3 regions of the Colwellia sp. M166 genome follow, and region 3 is predicted to be linked to each of the others. Evidence: predicted binding sites of a transcription regulator. Region 3 holds the regulator's gene; each other region holds the start of a gene.
What was found. Region 3 encodes MetJ, which represses methionine synthesis genes. Its sites were predicted from a motif close to TAGACGTCTAGACGTCTA; they were not measured.
Positions count from the first base shown of each region.

Region 1: the regulator MetJ is predicted to act here: its motif matches at 1,496-1,513, upstream of msrA (peptide-methionine (S)-S-oxide reductase MsrA).
Region 2: the regulator MetJ is predicted to act here: its motif matches at 3,051-3,068, upstream of metA (homoserine O-succinyltransferase).

Region 1 is NZ_CP040755.1:3,530,743-3,537,163, reverse strand. It holds gene FGD67_RS15975 (DUF3083 family protein) at 195-1,319, shown strand; gene msrA (peptide-methionine (S)-S-oxide reductase MsrA) at 1,570-2,130, shown strand; gene FGD67_RS15965 (tetratricopeptide repeat protein) at 2,482-3,327, opposite strand; gene FGD67_RS15960 (acyl-CoA dehydrogenase family protein) at 3,519-4,673, opposite strand; gene FGD67_RS15955 (undecaprenyl-diphosphate phosphatase) at 4,874-5,686, opposite strand; gene folK (2-amino-4-hydroxy-6-hydroxymethyldihydropteridine diphosphokinase) at 5,692-6,198, opposite strand; gene folB (dihydroneopterin aldolase) at 6,198-6,421, opposite strand, start outside.
Region 2 is NZ_CP040755.1:3,878,937-3,885,357, forward strand. It holds gene FGD67_RS17520 (DUF3297 family protein) at 271-519, shown strand; gene FGD67_RS17525 (DUF4177 domain-containing protein) at 1,196-1,621, shown strand; gene FGD67_RS17530 (hypothetical protein) at 2,318-2,632, shown strand; gene metA (homoserine O-succinyltransferase) at 3,186-4,136, shown strand; gene metH (methionine synthase) at 4,159-6,421, shown strand, end outside.
Region 3 is NZ_CP040755.1:2,051,692-2,058,112, forward strand. It holds gene metL (bifunctional aspartate kinase/homoserine dehydrogenase II) at 1-1,858, opposite strand, end outside; gene metB (cystathionine gamma-synthase) at 1,889-3,046, opposite strand; gene metJ (met regulon transcriptional regulator MetJ) at 3,282-3,614, shown strand; gene FGD67_RS09335 (VOC family protein) at 3,731-4,144, opposite strand; gene ccoG (cytochrome c oxidase accessory protein CcoG) at 4,387-5,766, opposite strand; gene FGD67_RS09345 (sigma-54-dependent Fis family transcriptional regulator) at 5,958-6,421, opposite strand, start outside.

The sequences.
Region 1 (6,421 bases), 1.5 Mb from region 3:
TACATTGGCGAAATATTATTTTTTAAATTTAGCTGTCAAAAATTAACTTTTATGACGACCAATAGCACATCTTATCAATATTTTTAATTGGCTTTTACACGACATAAAAATGTCACAAGCACTGCGTATAATCGCTGACATACCAAAACTTAAATTGGGATCAAGATGATACCAAGTTCTTTCAGGGAATTGTTATGTCAATAGTTAGAAAACGTAGCGCAGCAACAAAAGCCTACATACCGGATAATGCTCGTGATAATCAATACATTTTGGCTGAATTTACCTTAACAGAGCAACTACTTTCACAATTACCGAGTCATTCTACTAATGATGGCAGTGCAAATTATTATGCTTGTTACCAAGCCTTAGCTGAACTGCTATTTAATCTCAGTAATAGCAACGGCATCACAAACAGCCTACTTGTTGCTAACGATAAATTAGTACGGGTACGCTATAGCCAAGAAATGCATCAGTGGCAAACCAAACAGCAAATCATCTTCTATTATGATCCACAACAACATGTGCTACAAAATTCATTTTTTAATGCCAGTATTAGAGCCAAAAAAATTACCTTAGTATTTTTGGCATCGGGCAGCGAGATCCGAGTTGAGGCGGCAAAATTTCATCAAAAAGTAAAAGCGCTGCTAGCTAATTTCTCACAACAAATAAAGCTGCCCATGACGAGCATCCGAATGCGTGATCATCAGCATTTAACCTACGACATATTTGCTAAAAATAAAGGTTGTTGTACTAGCCAAGCACACAAGTTTAGACCTATCGCCCAAAGGTATGCGAGCCAGAATGTTAACTTGGCTGAAAATATGTCATCCATCACTTATGCGATTGTTAATTTACCCCTTAACCACAGGATCTCTCAGTTAGTTGATATTGATCCTGCTTCAGCAGATCCCTACAACCCTTTATTCACCTATCTAACTGATACCTTCTCACTCGTAGCAAAGCGCTTTAACTTAAATAATGGCGCACTGATTGCCAATGGCTTGGTGCCTATTGTAAGGCATAGTTTGCATGAATTGGTTTCGAAAGTTGGCGAGTTACAAATGTTAGGCTACAACCCTAAGCAAAGCCCATGTGGTATTGTCAGTAAATGGCAGGCTGACGTACTGGTTGATAATGTGCAGTTAATCTTTGTTGCTAACTGCCATAATGGCGTAGAACAAAACTATGCAAAATTTGTCAACCAAATAGAGCAAGCGATACGTTTATTTGCCACTGAACTTGAAATTGTGACTGAAAAAGACGAATTAACCTTACGCTTTCATCAGCATGTTGCTTATAACTTGCCATTAGTTGATTAATATATTGTTCAACTTACTCGGCCATACCACCTAGAGCTGACTAATCAGCACTAGGTGGTCTACTTATTAATAGCTTCATCAAGCAAGTTATTTAGTCACCTGATCATTTACCATAAACCATCAAAAAACATATAGACATCTAAACGTCCGAGTGATACATTCTGCTTATAAACATATAGACGTCTATACGTTTTAAAACTTAAACTATAAAACGTCATTTAATATTAAGAATTTTTCAAAGGAAAAAGCGATGAGCATCGAGAAAATAACATTAGGCGCAGGTTGCTTTTGGTGCGTTGAAAATATTTTTGCCCGAATTGAAGGTATCGTTTCAGTGGTCAGTGGTTACGCTGATGGTGATATTATCAACCCAAGCTACGAGCAAGTTTGTAATGGGACAGCTAATCATGCCGAAGTGGTGCAAATAACTTTTGATACGACATTACTGGATATAGAAACGATATTAACGGTATTTTTTGCTATTCATGATCCAACAAGCTTAAATCGTCAAGGTGATGATATTGGTAGCCAATATCGCTCAACGATTCTGTTCCATACTACTGAGCAGCAGGAGATTGCCGAAGCGAGAATTGCGCAATTAAATAGCACAGAAGAATTTGAGCAAGCGATAGTCACCACGGTCAAAGCCGTGAATAATTTCTCTAGTGCCGAAAGTTATCATCAAGATTATGTCACTAACAACCCTGAAAATAAGTACTGCCAGTTAGTGGTCGCGAGAAAAATCCAAAAATTTCTCAGCGAGTTTTCACATTTACTCAAGAGCGAAGAACAAGCTATTTCTGCTGCGTAATAGCAATTCTAATAAATGTCTTCTCACTCAGTGAAACTTAAAATCTTTGCTACAGCGGCTGCAAATCAAAAAAGCATAACAATCTACTGTTATGCTTTTTATTTAACCTGAGTTCGGGATAATGGATGTGCGAAGAAATTAGTATAGTGCAATGGTTACAATCACTTTAGTCAATTATAAAATTAGTCGCATAATTTATTATCAATGTGATAAGTTTTACGTGAATCAAGGCTGATTTGTATACCTAATAGCGAGCTATTAGTCGCAAATTTAATGCTGTTTCACGCAGAAATCGTAGCATTGACGGACTTAGCTTATCTAGGACTCAGGTTATTTAAAACCCTAGAAGTATTAATACATCAAAGTGTAAAGTTTACGGCGGTATTTGCTTGCTAACGCATCACCATCAGGTAAGGACTTCAAGACATCAAGCAATAAATCTTTGCTCGCAATATCAGCACCATTGTTTTGCACTAAGCGAAACAGAATAGCGAGTGCATCTTCATAACGGTTAACTTGGCTATACTGTGCCGCCAATTTCTGCTGTAACTCAACATTCTCCGGTTCATTAAGCAACTGCTGTTCAAGTGCTTGAATTTCAGGAGAGTCCGCAGCTTGGCTTGCTAATTCCAACTTTGCTATTAAGGATTGATAATCACTGTCTTGATCAATCATTTTGATACTTTTCAGTAACAACTCTGCCTCAGTGATCTTACCCGTTTGAATATAAACATTGGCTAACACTAACTTAATGTCAGCCCGCTCATTATCGAGTTGATAAGCTTGGCTGATAATAGGAAATGCCTCAGCAACGTTACCTTCAGCTAATAAATCTTTAGCTTGCACTAACAGTAAGTCTTGCTCTTTGGGTAAATATTTAGCTAAAAACTCATTAATGCTTGCATCAGTTTGTGGACCAGTTAAGCCATCAAGTGGCTGACCATCTTTGACTAAAACCGCCGTTGGTAAACCTTGAATACCAAACTGCTGAGCAATTTGCCCCTGCGTCTCACAGTCAACCGTTGCAAACAGTATCGTATCACCATGATTAGCTAATGCTGTTGTTAACTTATCTCGCAGTTCGGTACTTTCAGGGATTTGTTGGGCCCAAAAATCAACCAATACAAGTTGGTTTTTTGATTCTTCAATAATAACTTGTTGAAAGTTTTCTAAGGTGATCGCAATAGAGTTCATCATCAATGCAGTTCCAATAATAAGATATATGATTTTAAAGTGGGGCCAAACCCTGAAGATACAAGCCGCTAATTATAATTGAGAGAAATAATCGTTAAATTTTATTTTAAAAAGTCTTAAAAATATCACAAAAAAACGGACATCAGCTCAGCCAATGTCCGTTTAAATAAGTGGGCTATCTCAAGATATACGCCCTACACTTTTTGTAATAATTCTCGAGCAATAATCACTTTTTGAATTTCACTCGTACCTTCATAAATTGAAGTTACGCGCACATCACGCGCCATACGCTCAAGTGGGTATTCTCGAATATAGCCCGCACCGCCCATTAACTGCAAAGCGTCATAACAGGCTTTATTTGCATTCTCAGTAGCAAATAATTTGGCCATTGACGCTGCCATACCAAAAGGTTGGCCTTGCTCTTTGGTATATGCTGCTTGCATTAACAATAAACGCGCCGCTTCCATTTCAGTATAACGTTCAGCAAGCTTCCACTGCAGTCCTTGAAAATTAGCCAATGACTGACCAAATTGTTTACGCTCAACAATGTGAGCTTTAGCGTAATCAAGTGCAGCAAGACCAACGCCCAGTGCTAACGAGCCAATACCAATACGGCCACCGGCAAGTTCACCTACCGCAACGCCAAAACCTTTGTTTTCAGCACCCATCAAGGCTGAAGCTGGTACACGGCAATTGTCAAAGTGCACTTCATTGGTTGGTGACGCCTTCTGGCCCATTTTACCTTCAGCTTTACCAATAGTAATACCGGCAGTGTTGGCTTCAACAATAAAACACGAGATACCTTTACCTTTTTTCGCTGCTGGGTCAGTAACTGCCCAAACCACAAAAACATCAGCGAATGAACCACTGGTGATATAAAGTTTACTGCCGCTAATAAGGTAATCATCTCCGTCTTTAACTGCTTGAGTTTTCATCCCTGCGGGATCAGAACCTGCAGTTGCTTCCGTTAAACAAAAGCCACCGGCGCGATACTCACCACTACAAAGCTTTGGTAAATGCTTTTGCTTTTGCTCTTCATTACCAACGGCCTGAATCACCTCAGCGACCATATTGGTCACCGATGTTGTTACCGCAGTTGAAGCACAAGCACGAGCAAGTTCGGTAATAGCTAAACTAAAGGCAACACTGCCGGCTTCAACGCCGCCATATTCAGCTTTGATGTTTAAGCCCATAAAACCTAGTTCGGTCAATTGTGCTAAATTAGCCAAAAATAGCTTTTGATCCATCGTTTCATCAAGCTGCGCAGCTACCGGTGCGAGTTCACTTTCGGCAAATTTTTTCGCCATATCTTGAATCATCATTTGTTCTTCAGTTAAAGACAAATCCATCAAAAATCTCACTTTTAATCAGGTGAATATCTACCATATTCGGTTCAGAAGCCAAGTTTACCTAGGCTTTTTAGAAAGCCCAATAGTCCATTAGTACTGCCTGAGTAGATAAAATAATGCTCGCGTATCACGCTTGGCATCAGTATATGTATAACAAAAACGCGCCAAAGCGCGTTTTAAAATTGGCTATAGTGTAGCAATTATCCCAGTACAAACCAAAGCAGACCAGCGCCAAGAATTAAACGATAAATCACGAATGGCATCATACCTACTTTACTGACTAAAATTAAAAAGTAGTGAATACAGGCATAAGCACTAAAGAATGCCAAGATGCTGCCTAAACCTAATGTACTCCAGTCAACCGGCTCAGCCGATGATATTAATTTATAGGTTAAATAACCGCCGCTCATCACGATGGCAGGAATTGATAACAAAAATGAAAAACGTGCGGCATTTTCTTTATTTAACCCTAACATTAAGCCTAAAGTCATGGTGATGCCAGAACGTGAAGTACCGGGTATTAATGCCAGCACTTGCGCTAAGCCAATAATCATTGCACCTTTAAAACCCAGCTTTTCAACGCTGACATTTTCTTTGGCTTTTATATCAGCAAAACCTAATAAGATACCAAACACTAAAGTAGTAATAGCAATAACAGCAGCTGAGCGCAGGTTTGCTTCAATAAAGTCTTTGCCCAATAATCCCACAATACCTAATGGAATTGATGCCAGTATAATCCACCATGCAAGCTTGCCGTCAAAGCTGTTATATTTTTTTTCTGGGCCAACGCCAACCGTACCAAACCATGCCACAGTCATACTGCCAACTTCTTTACGAAAATAAAGCACAACGGCAAGCAAGGTACCAACATGTAGCGCAACATCTAAAGCTTGACCTTGATCTTGCCAGCCAAAAACGGCCGATGGTAAAATTAAATGTGCGGAACTCGATATCGGTAAAAATTCCGTTAAGCCTTGAATTATCGCTAAAATAAATACATCAATTGTACTCATACTGGTTATCTTTCCCTATTTTCATTTGCCCAAACTAAAGGGACTTTTTTTAATTTTTGTTGATTCTTGTCGTATTGTTGCCATAACTCGTTGTAGCTTTTAGCCATAGTTGGGTGAGTTAATTGCCCCGCAAGTTCAGCTAAAGGCCATAATACGAAAGCGTTTTTTGTAATTTCATCTCGAGGGATTTGTGCTGGAGTATCAGTAATAACATCGCCATAAAGTAGCAAGTCTAAGTCTAATGTGCGCGGACTAAATTTTTTCGCATCTTGGCTGCGACCATAGGAAAATTCTATTGTTCTTAGTATAGTAGCGACTTCAGCTAAGCTCAGTTCAGTCTTAACAGCAACCACCATATTGTAAAATGCTTTACCAGCAAAACCAACAGCCTCACTTTCAAATAATGACGATAAGGTCAGTAAACCAAAGGCATCAGTTAACGCATTAAGTCCCTGTTCAATATGATATTGACGATTAATATTGCTACCAAGAGAAATATAAATGTCAGCCATTACAATGCTTGACCTGATGGCTCTCGACTACGTTCAATCTCAACGCCGACAGTGATTGCATTATGTACTGCCGTTGGTTTCATTAACTTTAAACGCAACCAAGGAATTTGATAGGTATCAATAAGGAAAGCAGCAATACGTTCAGCAAGCGTTTCAATTAAATCAACAGGATTAGCATTAGCAAATTCAACCACGGCTTCAGAGATTGCAGCATAATCAAGTG
Region 2 (6,421 bases), 1.8 Mb from region 3:
AACACTTTTATAGACAATGTTGCTTTATCTACTTGCAAGATAGGAAATTCTTTCGCTATAGCTGAGTTTGGTATTATTTGGTTGATACGCCTAAGTTTTTTTAAAATTTGAAGTGTGGATGATAAGGTGAAATAAAATTGTGAAGCCTACTGGTCAATCAAGTAGGTGACTGTAGCCGCATCATAATGCGACTAAACTCTATTGCAGTTCTTGAGCGCTAGAGTGATATTGTCTACAATAGCGCACTTTTATTTAATTCAGGTTAATAACATGAGCGATAGTACATCGTTGCCGGCTTTACCGGATCGTCTTTCTGGTAACCCTCGTAGTCCACACCACGTGGCAGAAATTTTTGAACATGCTATCGGTATTATATTGAATGGCAAAGAACGTTCTGATGTTGAAGAGTACTGCATCAGTGAAGGATGGGTAAAAATCCCACACCCTAAAGCGCTAGATCGTCGAGGACAACCTCTTCTGATGACGTTAAAAGGAACGGTTGAAGCCTTCTATAGCTAGGTTTCTGACTATTCTTTTCTTGGAGGATTACGCACGCCGTTATGATAGGTAGATGGTGCGATAATCCTCTTTGGTCAGCGGTTCAACGCTTCTCGTTGTTAAAGCCACTTTTTCAACCATACTACTAACTATACACTTCAGCTTAATAAATTTTTGGTTATCTCGTTCACTTCCTTGCACATTTCGGTTTCAATTTACGTATGTTAGCATAAGGTGAATTAGTGTTTTTATTTTAATTACAGTGATTTAGTGGTTATTGTGTCGAGTGTTTTAGCAGATGCTAGCAAGATACCTTAATATTTAAATTAGCGTTAATTACCATTACGGTACTCTGATTTTACGAAGCTTTATTGCAATCCCAGTGTTGATTTATTCTTCAGGTATCGATATTTGGCAGATTGTTGCCAGTTCGGTTAGTTTTACGTTGGGATGTGTTTTATGGCTGGTAGTGTTGAACAGTATTGACTTATCGAGCGTTGGGAGCAGGCATCATTCAGATTAATTAATACGTAAAGTGCTCGTTATAGTGTTTTTATTTTGTGTTTTGTTGACTTATTTCACAGCTGTCGTAAAGATGTCGTATAGTTGTCGTTATTATCTCGTCGATTTGTCGTAAAGTTTTTAGCAATTATGTGGATAATTTAATGGTCTCTAAAATAATAGGTTGTCGATACTTATGAAGATTAATGCAAACTTAGTTATTGATTTAAGGAATAAAAACTCTTGGTCACAAGATGAACTTGCGATAGCTGCAGGGCTTAACCTTAGGACAATTCAGCGAATTGAAAATGAGGCATCAGCATCGCTTCAATCTAAAAAAGCATTAGCATCTGTTTTTGATATCAGTATTCATGACCTTGATTACCAGGAAGTCATAAAAATGACAAAATACGAATATAAAACTCTGGAACTAGCGTATAAAGAAGGGTTTTTAGCTGGAATTAAAAAGGCTAAGCTGCCCGATTTTACTGAAATATTTAACCGAGAGGGCAAGGAAGGTTGGCTGGTTGTACAGATATTAACTCCTGAATTAGCGCAAAATGTTTGGTCGGCTAAAATAGGCAATATGGTTGCGCTATTACAAAGAGAAATAATTGAATAGTAAATTAAACAAAAAATTCAACATACAGTTGACTTTTATTATCACTATCAGTTAAGTGCTAGCCACTTTATTGAGCGTTAAATTATTATTATGGAGTTTTGTATTATGGATGATTTGAGTTTAACGAAAAATCAAGTCAGTAAAATTCAACGTAGTGCAAGGCTGATCAAAGGCTTTAGGCACTTATTGTACTCACTTATGCGCTGCAATTTTATCAATCTAGGGTGATCGATTTTGGCGAAGTAGCTGGTGCTATTGGAACATTGGCATTGTTTAGAGCTTTGATGTTATCGCCGATGTTGTTAATTATTCCCTTTAAAGAATGGTTTCAATCTAAGATCACTTTTTCAAAAGCTAGCATTAAATATTTACTGCTAGCTTTTGTGCTTATTATTGTTAGGGGCTGCTGATCTGTCATTTTAGTCTCTGCTATTAGCTAATTTTTGAGATCACAAGGTGAAAAGTGTTCGGTGTAGTTATTTACATTAACAATTTTCAACGATGTTAGGTTAAAAGTTAGCTATAGCCCCTTGGGTTGCTTTGAGAAAGCGTCAATCTTTGTTGTCTACAGGATGTAGATACTTAGGTTCAATCTGGAACTGTGAACCTGTGCCGCTAAACCTTTGAAACTTTACTGAGTGGAAGAAAATTATTGGTTTGGCGTTCGCATTAAGGAGCTGCGTTATTGAAAAGTCGATGATTGAAGCTTTAATTATTTTATTCTTTGCTGTTTTACCTTGTGGTATTTCTGGTTATTTGATCGCCTTTAAAGGGCGCAGAGGCCTAATTTCAGGCTACAAGGAAAGTAATTTTTCTGATCCTCAAGCCTTTGGTAAAAGTGTTGGAATAAGTTTATTGTTACTTGCGATGTTTTTAGCATTTATTGCTTACTTTTGGCAGTTAAAGCTCCTAAATGAAAGGCAAATGTCTTCCGGTGTTTTTCTACTGGTCATTGCGGTATTGTTAAATTACTTTTATGGCTATGTTAAGTACCGTAAAAAAAATAACTAGCCGCGGAGCTTTATTTTTTATTCATGAGCGTGTTTTTATCTGTTAAATTTTAAGCTGAGATGTTTTGAATTTATCTTTGAGAAAAGCACTTTTCACTCAATGCTGTATTAACCCATTTTGTTATGTCGTCAGTTTTTATGGTAAGTTTATTAACTCAATTTATAAATGCTTAAATGCGTAACTTTAAGTTAAATTATTATATAACAGGTGTTTATAATTTTTTTCTGATAGTTTTTAAACATTTTACTCCTTTCTATGCTCTCTTTTTCATCATCGCTTTGTAAAATCATTAAAATCATTAAAATCATTTTGTTAACCTGAAAGGCTTAATAGACGTATTATTTGTCATTTTCTGACTAATTTTTATCGCTGAATCATTGTCTTAATAATAAAATTGTCATTATCATAAAAAAACATTTAGACGTCTATACGTTTAGAGGTTGACATAGCTAGAAATCCAAGTCACATTATAGGCAGGTAAAATTTGTTGGTAATAATGCTGTTTTTCAGCGTTACCTTATACTTTAAGAATATTTGATATTAGGTTAGTACTATGCCCATTAAGATCCCCAATGAACTGCCAGCTTTGACGATTTTAGATCATGAAAATATTTTTGTGATGTCTGAACGCCGTGCTGCTGATCAAGAAATTCGTCCAATGGAAGTGGCAATTCTTAACTTAATGCCGAATAAAATCGAAACCGAAGTGCAAATTTTGCGCATGTTGGCGAATACTCCGTTGCAAATTAATGTCGAATTTGTCCGTATACATGCCAATGAATCTAAAAATACACCGCAAGCGCATTTAGATAACTTTTATCGCTTATTTGATGATATTAAACATAAACAATATGATGGTTTGATTATTACCGGTGCGCCACTAGCATTGCTTGATTATCAGCAAGTGACCTTTTGGGATAAAATTTGCCAAGTGTTTGACTGGGCAGAGCAAAACGTGACATCAACGATGTTTTCTTGCTGGGCTGCCCATGCTGCGCTCTACCATCATTATGGTTTAAAACGACATTTGCGTGAGCATAAGCTTTCAGGGGTTTATCGTCATCGTTGTTTAAAACCGAAAGAGCAACTAACCCGAGGCTTTGATGAAAGCTTTAATGTGCCACACTCCCGTTATGGTTATATTGATAAAGCTGATTATCAAACGTTAGATAATATAGAAATATTGGCTGAGTCAGATGATGCTGGGGTTTATTTAGCGGCCAGTAAAAACAAACAACAAGTTTACCTAACCGGGCATCCAGAATATGACGCTTCGACTTTGAGTGAGGAATACTTTCGAGATCTTGATACTGGCGGACATGCTGCAAAACCTGATAATTACTTTACTGATAACGACCCTAAAAGTGATACCGCAAACACGTGGCGTAGCCATGGCAGTTTACTTTTTACCAATTGGTTGAACTATTACGTTTATCAAATTACGCCGTATCAATTAGATGCAGACCATATTAAAGCCATTCATCCAGGGAAATCCCGTGTCTAAGTCAGAAAACTCTCAAGCAAAAGTGCTGAAATCTTCCTCTTATGGTTTATTACAAGCGCAGTTAGCAAAACGCATTCTTATTTTAGATGGCGCAATGGGTACGATGATCCAAGCCTATAAATTTGAAGAGCAAGATTATCGTGGCGAACAATTTGCCGATTGGCATTGTGACGTTAAAGGTAATAACGATATGTTGGTGCTGACGCAACCTGACATTATTAAAGCCATTCATTGTGAATATCTTGAAGCGGGTGCTGATATTCTTGAAACGAATACCTTTAACGCTACGACGATTGCCATGGCTGATTACGACATGGCAGCGCATAGTGCTGATATTAATTTCAAAGCCGCGCAGCTAGCACGTGAAGTGGCGGATGAATTCACCGCTAATAATCCAGATAAGCCACGCTTTGTTGCCGGTGTTTTAGGGCCAACCAATAGAACTTGTTCAATATCGCCAGATGTCAATGATCCTGCTTATCGAAATGTCACTTTTGATGAGCTTAAAGATGCTTACATTGAGTCGACCCATGCCTTGATTGATGGCGGCAGCGATATTATTTTGATTGAAACTATATTCGATACCTTAAATGCTAAAGCAGCTATTTTTGCTGTTGAGACCGTTTTTGAAAGTCGCGGTGAACGTTTACCGGTGATGATATCAGGCACGATTACTGATGCATCAGGTCGAACCTTGTCAGGGCAAACAACGGAAGCTTTTTATAACTCTTTACGGCATGCTAAGCCGATTTCATTTGGTTTGAACTGTGCGCTTGGTCCGGTTGAGTTACGTCAGTATGTCGAAGAATTAAGTCGTATTTCAGATGTCGCGGTATCTGCGCATCCTAATGCTGGTTTACCGAATGCTTTTGGTGAGTATGACTTTACTGTTGAAGACATGGATCAGCATGTTGCGGAATGGGCAAATGCTGGGTTTTTAAATATTATTGGTGGCTGTTGTGGTACCACGCCGGCACATATTAAAGGTATGGCCGATGCAGTGGCGAGCATTGCACCGCGAGCAATTAACGCTAAAGAAATTGCTTGTCGTTTATCGGGCTTAGAAGCCTTAACCATTAAAACAGACAGCTTATTTGTTAACGTCGGCGAGCGCACCAATGTTACCGGCTCTGCGGTTTTTAAACGCTTAATCACCGAAGAGAACTACGACCAAGCGATAGCCGTTGCTTTACAGCAAGTGGAAAATGGCGCACAAATTATCGATATCAACATGGATGAAGGCATGTTGGACTCACAAGCGGCTATGGTGCGGTTTTTAAATTTAATTGCCGGTGAGCCTGATATTGCCAAAGTGCCTATTATGCTCGACTCATCTAAATGGGATATTTTAGAAGCGGGTTTAAAATGCATTCAGGGTAAGGGGGTTGTTAACTCTATTAGCTTGAAAGAAGGCGAGGATAACTTCCGTCAGCAAGCAGAGTTGTTACGCCGATATGGTGCCGCTGTTATTGTCATGGCCTTTGACGAAAAGGGCCAAGCAGATACGCGTGAGCGCAAGTATGAAATATGTCATCGTGCCTACGATATTTTGGTGCATGAAATTGGCTATCCTGCTGAAGATATTATTTTTGATCCGAATATTTTTGCTGTCGCTACCGGTATTGAAGAGCACAATAATTATGCACGCGACTTTATTGACGCGGTAGCGGACATTAAGCAAAACTTGCCGCATGCGATGATCTCAGGTGGCGTGTCTAATGTTTCATTTTCATTTCGTGGTAATAATCCAGTACGTGAAGCCATTCATGCAGTGTTTCTTTATCATGCAATAAAAAATGGTATGGATATGGGCATAGTGAATGCTGGTCAATTAGCTATTTATTCTGATATTCCAGATAACCTGCGTTTAGCGGTTGAAGATGTTATTCAAAACTCCGATGATGGCGCCACTGAACGTTTGCTCGACATTGCTCAAGAATATCGTGGTCAAGCGGGTAGTCAAAATAGTAAAGCCGATTTAACTTGGCGTGAACTGCCGGTTAAAAAGCGCCTAGAGTATTCTCTTGTTAAGGGAATTAATGAATTTATTATTGAAGATACTGAGGCCGCTCGACTAGAGGCAACTAGACCTCTAGATGTTATTGAAGGGCCATTAATGGATGGCATGAATGTCGTTGGTGATTTGTTTGGTGCTGGCGAAATGTTTTTACCGCAAGTGGTAAAATCAGCCCGGGTAATGAAGCAGGCTGTGGCGCATTTAAATCCTTTTATTGAAGCGGAAAAAACTGAAATAAAATCGAATGGTAAGATACTGTTAGCGACAG
Region 3 (6,421 bases):
CGTTAATCGGTAAACCTGCACCAACTGTGGTATTTCCAAGCCATAAACTATTATGCTGTTTGGCGGTACTTAACAATTGTTGATAATTTGCTGTTGGTGATGACGCGGCCCATTTATTTGCGCCAATCACGTGAATTCCTTGGCTAAAAAACTGTTGATATAATTCGCTAAAATCTTCGCTGGGTGTGATATCAACTACGATTAATTCATCATAAGGATGATTATTTAGCCATTCGACTAGCTCAGCACTTTCATAAGCTTTTGCTTGTTGTTGATAATGGGTAATTGCATGGCTGACATCAATACCGTCGGTATTGATCAGCGCTTTAGTCGCGCCAACTAATGCCACTAAATGAACATTTTCTAATACCGATAATCGCGCTAGTTGTTTAGGCAGCATTTCTAAAAATCGTTGACCGATATTGCCAATACCGGCAACCACTAGTCCAATATTGCGGGCATCTTTGGTCATATCTGCATGAATATTGTTAAGCCATTCGCTAGTGCAAGGCTCAGGTAATACGGCAATATAACTATGTTTATTTTCTGCCTGAACAAAATGTAAAGTGCGCTGATGTCGCAATGCTCTTTTGAATCTAGCACGCATATCCCCTTGCTTTGCCACCTGATAACCAACCACGGCAATAATAGCAACAGGCGTAAACGATACTTGGTTACCATGACTCGCCAACCATTGGCTAAGCGCTTTTTGCTGTGCCTGGGGTACCACTAAATAGCCTTCAGTTAGGTTATAACAAACCGGCGAAAACTCCTCTACCGCTTTACGGCCAGCCTGCCCGAGCAAGCTTACTGAATGCGCAAGAATCAAATCATTTAAATGCGTAACTGATAGCTCTTGTTTTGCTATTTGGCCAAATTGGCCTATTTCAGTACCGCTAATTTCTGGCGCAAAACTACTCGCAACATGTAAATGACTATTATGATTTGCTAAGGGCTGTAAGGTTTTTGCATGTAACACCGGATTACCCAAACGACCAAGTTCGTTAGCAACGGCGTTTGGCAAACGATGTAGTTTTCTTGCCTGTGGCACAACACGCGGATCAGCACTATAAATACCATCGACATCAGTCCAAAGCGTAACGTTACGCGCGCCAACTAAAGCGGCCATAATAGTGGCGGAATAATCACTACCGTTACGGCCCAAGGTGCAGGTTTTTTGTTGTTGATCACGGGCAATATAGCCCGTGACCACCACGAGTTGTCCCGGTTGTTGCTGAGCCAAAAAGTTATTTTCACTTTGGTTGTAATCAATAGCGCAGCTTTTTTCACTTTCCAATAAAAGAAAATCTCTAGCGTCTAACATGTAACTTGGGCAAACTCGCTCACTTAATACCGCTGCTAACAAGCGCGCTGACCAAACTTCGCCAAAGGCTAATAAGTCATTTTGAAAAGCTTCAGGGTCTGTAGTTAATTGTTTGGCTATCTGGGCAATATCAGCTGACAACATTGATGTTAGCTTTGCTGTGCTGTCAACACTGAGTAATGACTTGAGCAAGTCCCCTTGTAAGGTTTGCAGTTCAGTTAGCGCAAGTTCAAGTTGCTGAGGTAGTGATTTTACCAGCTCATTGTCGTTAATCTGTGTTGAGTTTTCTTGCTGTGCCACAACATATTCTACACCCAGCTGATAGAGACTAAAAAGCGCATCAGTAGTATTACCATTAGCTGATACCACCACCACATCATTAAGCTGGCAATGTTGGCGAATAATATCAATAACGCGTTCGATACAAGCCGGAGTAGCTAAGCTACTGCCACCGAATTTGTGCACGTTACTGGCAGTTTTTGCTAACTGATTTTTCGCCGGCGTAAGCTTAACCGCTACATTTGACTCTATCATTTTATTACCATATCTGTGTGACACTTTACTTTATGTTTGGCTGGCATCTAATGCTTGGCTAAGATCAGCCAAAATGTCAGCAATATCTTCAATACCAACTGAAATTCGTACCAGTGACTGTGAAATACCGGCAACAAGTTGTGCTTCAATTGCCATACCAGCGTGCGTCATGGTTGACGGGTGACTGATCAAACTTTCAACACCACCAAGCGATTGCGCTAGCGTGAATAATTTAAGCTTATTAAATAGTACTTTCACCGCTTCAACGCCACCTTTAATTTCGAAACTCATCATGGCGCCAAAATCATTTTGCTGTTGCTTCGCCAAGCCATGTTGGGGGTGATCTGCCAAACCAGGAAAGTACACTTGCTCAATGGCATCATGCTGAGCAAGAAATTGCGCTACCGCATTAGCATTTATTTGGTGTTGTTTCATACGTATAGGTAAGGTTTTTAAGCCTCTTAGCGCTAAGTAGCTATCAAATGCTGAGCCGGTAATGCCAATACAGTTTGCCCACCAAGCAAGTTCTTCACCAAGTGTTTGCTCTTTGGTCACCACAACACCACCAACCACATCACTATGACCATTAATATATTTCGTGGTGGAATGAAAAACAATATCAGCGCCAAGCAATAAAGGTTGCTGTAATACAGGTGACAAAAAGGTGTTATCCACGGCAACTAATGCGCCAACAGCATGTGCTTGTGCGGTAACAGCAGCAATATCGACTAAACGTAATAATGGATTACTCGGTGTTTCAATTAACACCAGTTTAGGTTTAGCCGAAAGTGCTTGGGTTAAGGCGGCTTGATCATTTTGATCAACCACCACTAACTTAAATTGTCCACGCTTAGCTAAATGGGTAAATAATCGGAAACTACCACCGTAACAATCATGCGGAATAACCACCGTATCTTCAACGGATAGCAATTGGCAAATAAGGTGTACAGCTGACATACCGGTACTGGTGACAATACCGACAACACCTTGCTCTAATTCGGCAATAGCTTGAGCAAATGTTGCACGTGTTGGGTTGCCAGTGCGCGAATAATCAAACTGACGTTTTTCATTAAAACCTTTAAGGGCATAGGTGCTTGAGAGATGAATAGCAGGGATCACACCACCATGTTGCTGGTCACTATTAATACCTGCCCTAACGGCGATGGTGGCAATTTTTTTCTCACTCATGTCTGCTCCAGAATAGACGCTTTTCTATATAGATGTTTGGACGTCTACAAATCTAAACGGTTTAAAGCCTGCGGTCAAGAACTTTAGACATCTAAACTTCTACACATTCGTTATTGACTCACGCCCCACAACCAGTAAAATCAACAACTAAGAATAAACTTATAACTAACAAATCTAACTAAAAGATTTCGCGACTATAAGTTTATCGCAATTAATTAAGCATAGAGGAATATTCATGGCAGAGTGGAATGGCGAATATATTAACCCATACGCCGAACACGGGAAGAAAAGTGAACAAGTAAAAAAGATCACCGTGTCTATCCCTTTACGTGTGTTGAAAGTGCTAACTGATGAAAGAACACGTCGTCAGGTAAATAACCTACGTCATGCAACTAACAGTGAACTATTATGTGAAGCATTCTTACATGCTTTTACTGGCCAACCTTTGCCAGATGATGGTGACTTAGCAAAAGACAACACACAAAAATTACCCGCAAGTGTTCGTCGGGCGTTAGAAGCACAAGGCATCACTGACTTCAGTGAATACGAAGCTGAAATTGAAGATTAATCTAATCTCACAACAAGCAGATAAAAAGGCGCTGATCAGCGCCTTTTTTATTGCTTATTTTGGACCTAACTTTACGCGCCAGAGCTATAAGGTTAAAGCTATTGCCTAGAAGCAAGTTACCAACTTTCGCCGTTCAATTCGAGTAAATCCCACTTTGTACCATATAAATCTTTAAACACGACAACCGTGCCATATTCTTCAACGCGGGGCTCTTCATTAAACTCAACACCTTGAGCTTTCATCTCATGATAATCACGCCAAAAGTCATTGCTTTGCAAGAATAAAAATACTCGTCCTCCGGCTTGGTTACCCACTGATTGGCTTTGCTGTGCATTACTCGCCTTAGCAAGTAATATATTAGTGCCATTGCCGTTTGGTGGCGATATTAGCACCCAACGTTTTCCGCCGCCTAAGTCGGTGTCTTCAATAAGCTGAAAGTTCAACTTTTCGGTATAGAAGGCAATTGCGTCATCGTAATCTTCAACCACTAGGGCGATATTCGATATTCTTTGTTTGATGGTTGTCGTCATTAGTTTTACTCTTAATTGATAGTGAGTGCTATTTTTCAGTCTTTAACTATCGTTATCTGGCTATTTTACTGACAGTTTATTGGACTTTAATCAGTAGACAAGGCGCTATTTTAACGCATTTCAGGTCAAATAAATCAAAAAAAGACGCCTGTACGACGTCTTTTAAGAGCAGTGAATGATACTGGCTATACTCTTGGTATTATTGATGTTGCCAAGCGTTACTCATGCGTAAAACACGACAGCTAATTCGAGAAAAACTTAGTCACGGTTATCGCTTTAACTTCCGGTAAATCATGCACACTTACCTGTAATGACACTTCGCTTACTCGTTCTGTAACCTCCTCAGGCGTCATCGTTAAATGTACAGGCACGCTAGCTATTTCACCGCCTTTAATTAATATATGATCCGCAACACTTAAGGTAACATTATTGTTCAGGACACTGATGTCAAATTGCCGATCAATTTTCGATTTATTGGTAATTTTTAACAAATAGCTATTGGTAACATTATCCTGAAAATCGAGTTGAAATAATGCGCCACGATCACGTAATACAGAAAACTCAATTGGCACTCGTACTTGCACGGTATAAACCATAAATAGCATGGCTAATATCGATAAAATACCATAGCCAATAATTTTCGGCCTGAGCAGCTTTGCCTTTTTGCCCAATAAAGCATTTTCGCTGGTATAACTAATTAGACCTTTAGCATAATTAAACTGAGTCATAGTTTGATCACAAGCATCTGCACAGGCACCACAATTAATGCATTCATACTGCAAACCATTACGGATATCGATACCAACTGGGCAAACTTCAACACAAAGATTACAGTCGACACAGTCCCCTAAACCCAGTACTTTTGGATCTTCTTTACGTTTACGGCGGCCACGGTTTTCACCGCGTAATTTATCATAAGCCACTAACAGTGTGTTTTTATCAAACATGGCTGATTGAAAGCGTGAGTAAGGGCACATATAAATGCACATTTTTTCTCGTAAAAAGCCTGCATTGCCGTATGTACATACAGCAAAGAACAAGACCCAGAAAGTGGTTAATCCGTCCCATTGCCATTGGAAAAAATCGACATACAGTGCTCTAGCCGGTAAAAAATAACTAATAAAGGTCGTTGCGGTAAGAAATGCCATTAGCCCCCAAATAAGGTGCTTGGCAGACTTTCTCGCAAAGGTATCTAACGTGGTTGGCTGCTTATCACGTTTAATACGTTGGTTGCGACTACCTTCTAGCCATTCTTCGACCCAAATAAAGCTGAAAGTCCAGACCGTTTGCGGACAGGTATAACCACACCAAATTCGCCCTAACCACGTAGTGATAAAAAACAGTAAGTAACAACTAACAATCAACAACCCCGCTAAAAGCGTGAAGTCTTGTGGAAAAAATGTTTGTGAAAAAACATGGAATTGCTGTTTACCAATATCTAACAGTATCGCTTGGTGACCTTGAAAGTTAATCCAAGGTACCAAAATAAATAACAAAACAAAGGCTAAGCCGGTGAGTTGCCGGATTCGTTGATAGTGACCTTTTTGCTTACGAACATAAACAGGAGATTCAGACTTGTATGGCTTAATGATTAAGTCTTCTGCTTTATAATCAAACTTCATGATTTACTACTAGTACTAACCTTAGGATAATTACCAATAGCAAAATATGAACCAAGTTAGATAAGTATTATAACTTCATGTTTAATATGTGTATTTTTAAAACGAAATTAAAAGCAAAGTTTATCATAACCCACGACATATCACTGAACCACGATATATCACAGAAAAATCAAGACAAATCTGCAGATCAGTTAATTAGGTCGACTAATATGCAGTTTTTTCATTCGAGAGCGTAGTGTACTTTCCGGTAAGCCTAATTGCTTAGCTGCTCCCATTTCACCACCAATACGCCATTTACATGCCTTTAAAGTCGTTAGTATATGCTGGGCTTCAACTTGTACTAAGGTTTCTACTAGTTTTGGCACTACTGCTTTTACATTGTTTTTGAAATTAAAATTTAAAATCGATGCAGAGGTTAAAATCATTTCACGCTCCAGCACATTTTGTAATTCACGAATATTACCAGGCCATTGATAGTGCATAAGTTGTGTTAAGCTGCGATTACTGATCGCACTGATGTTTTTCCCCAACTTTGTATTTAATGTGCTAATAATCGCTTGCGATAAAAGTGGAATGTCTTCTTGGCGTTCACGCAGCGGTGGTACAGTAACAGGAAAAACATTTAAACGATAAAATAGGTCAATTCTAAATGTGC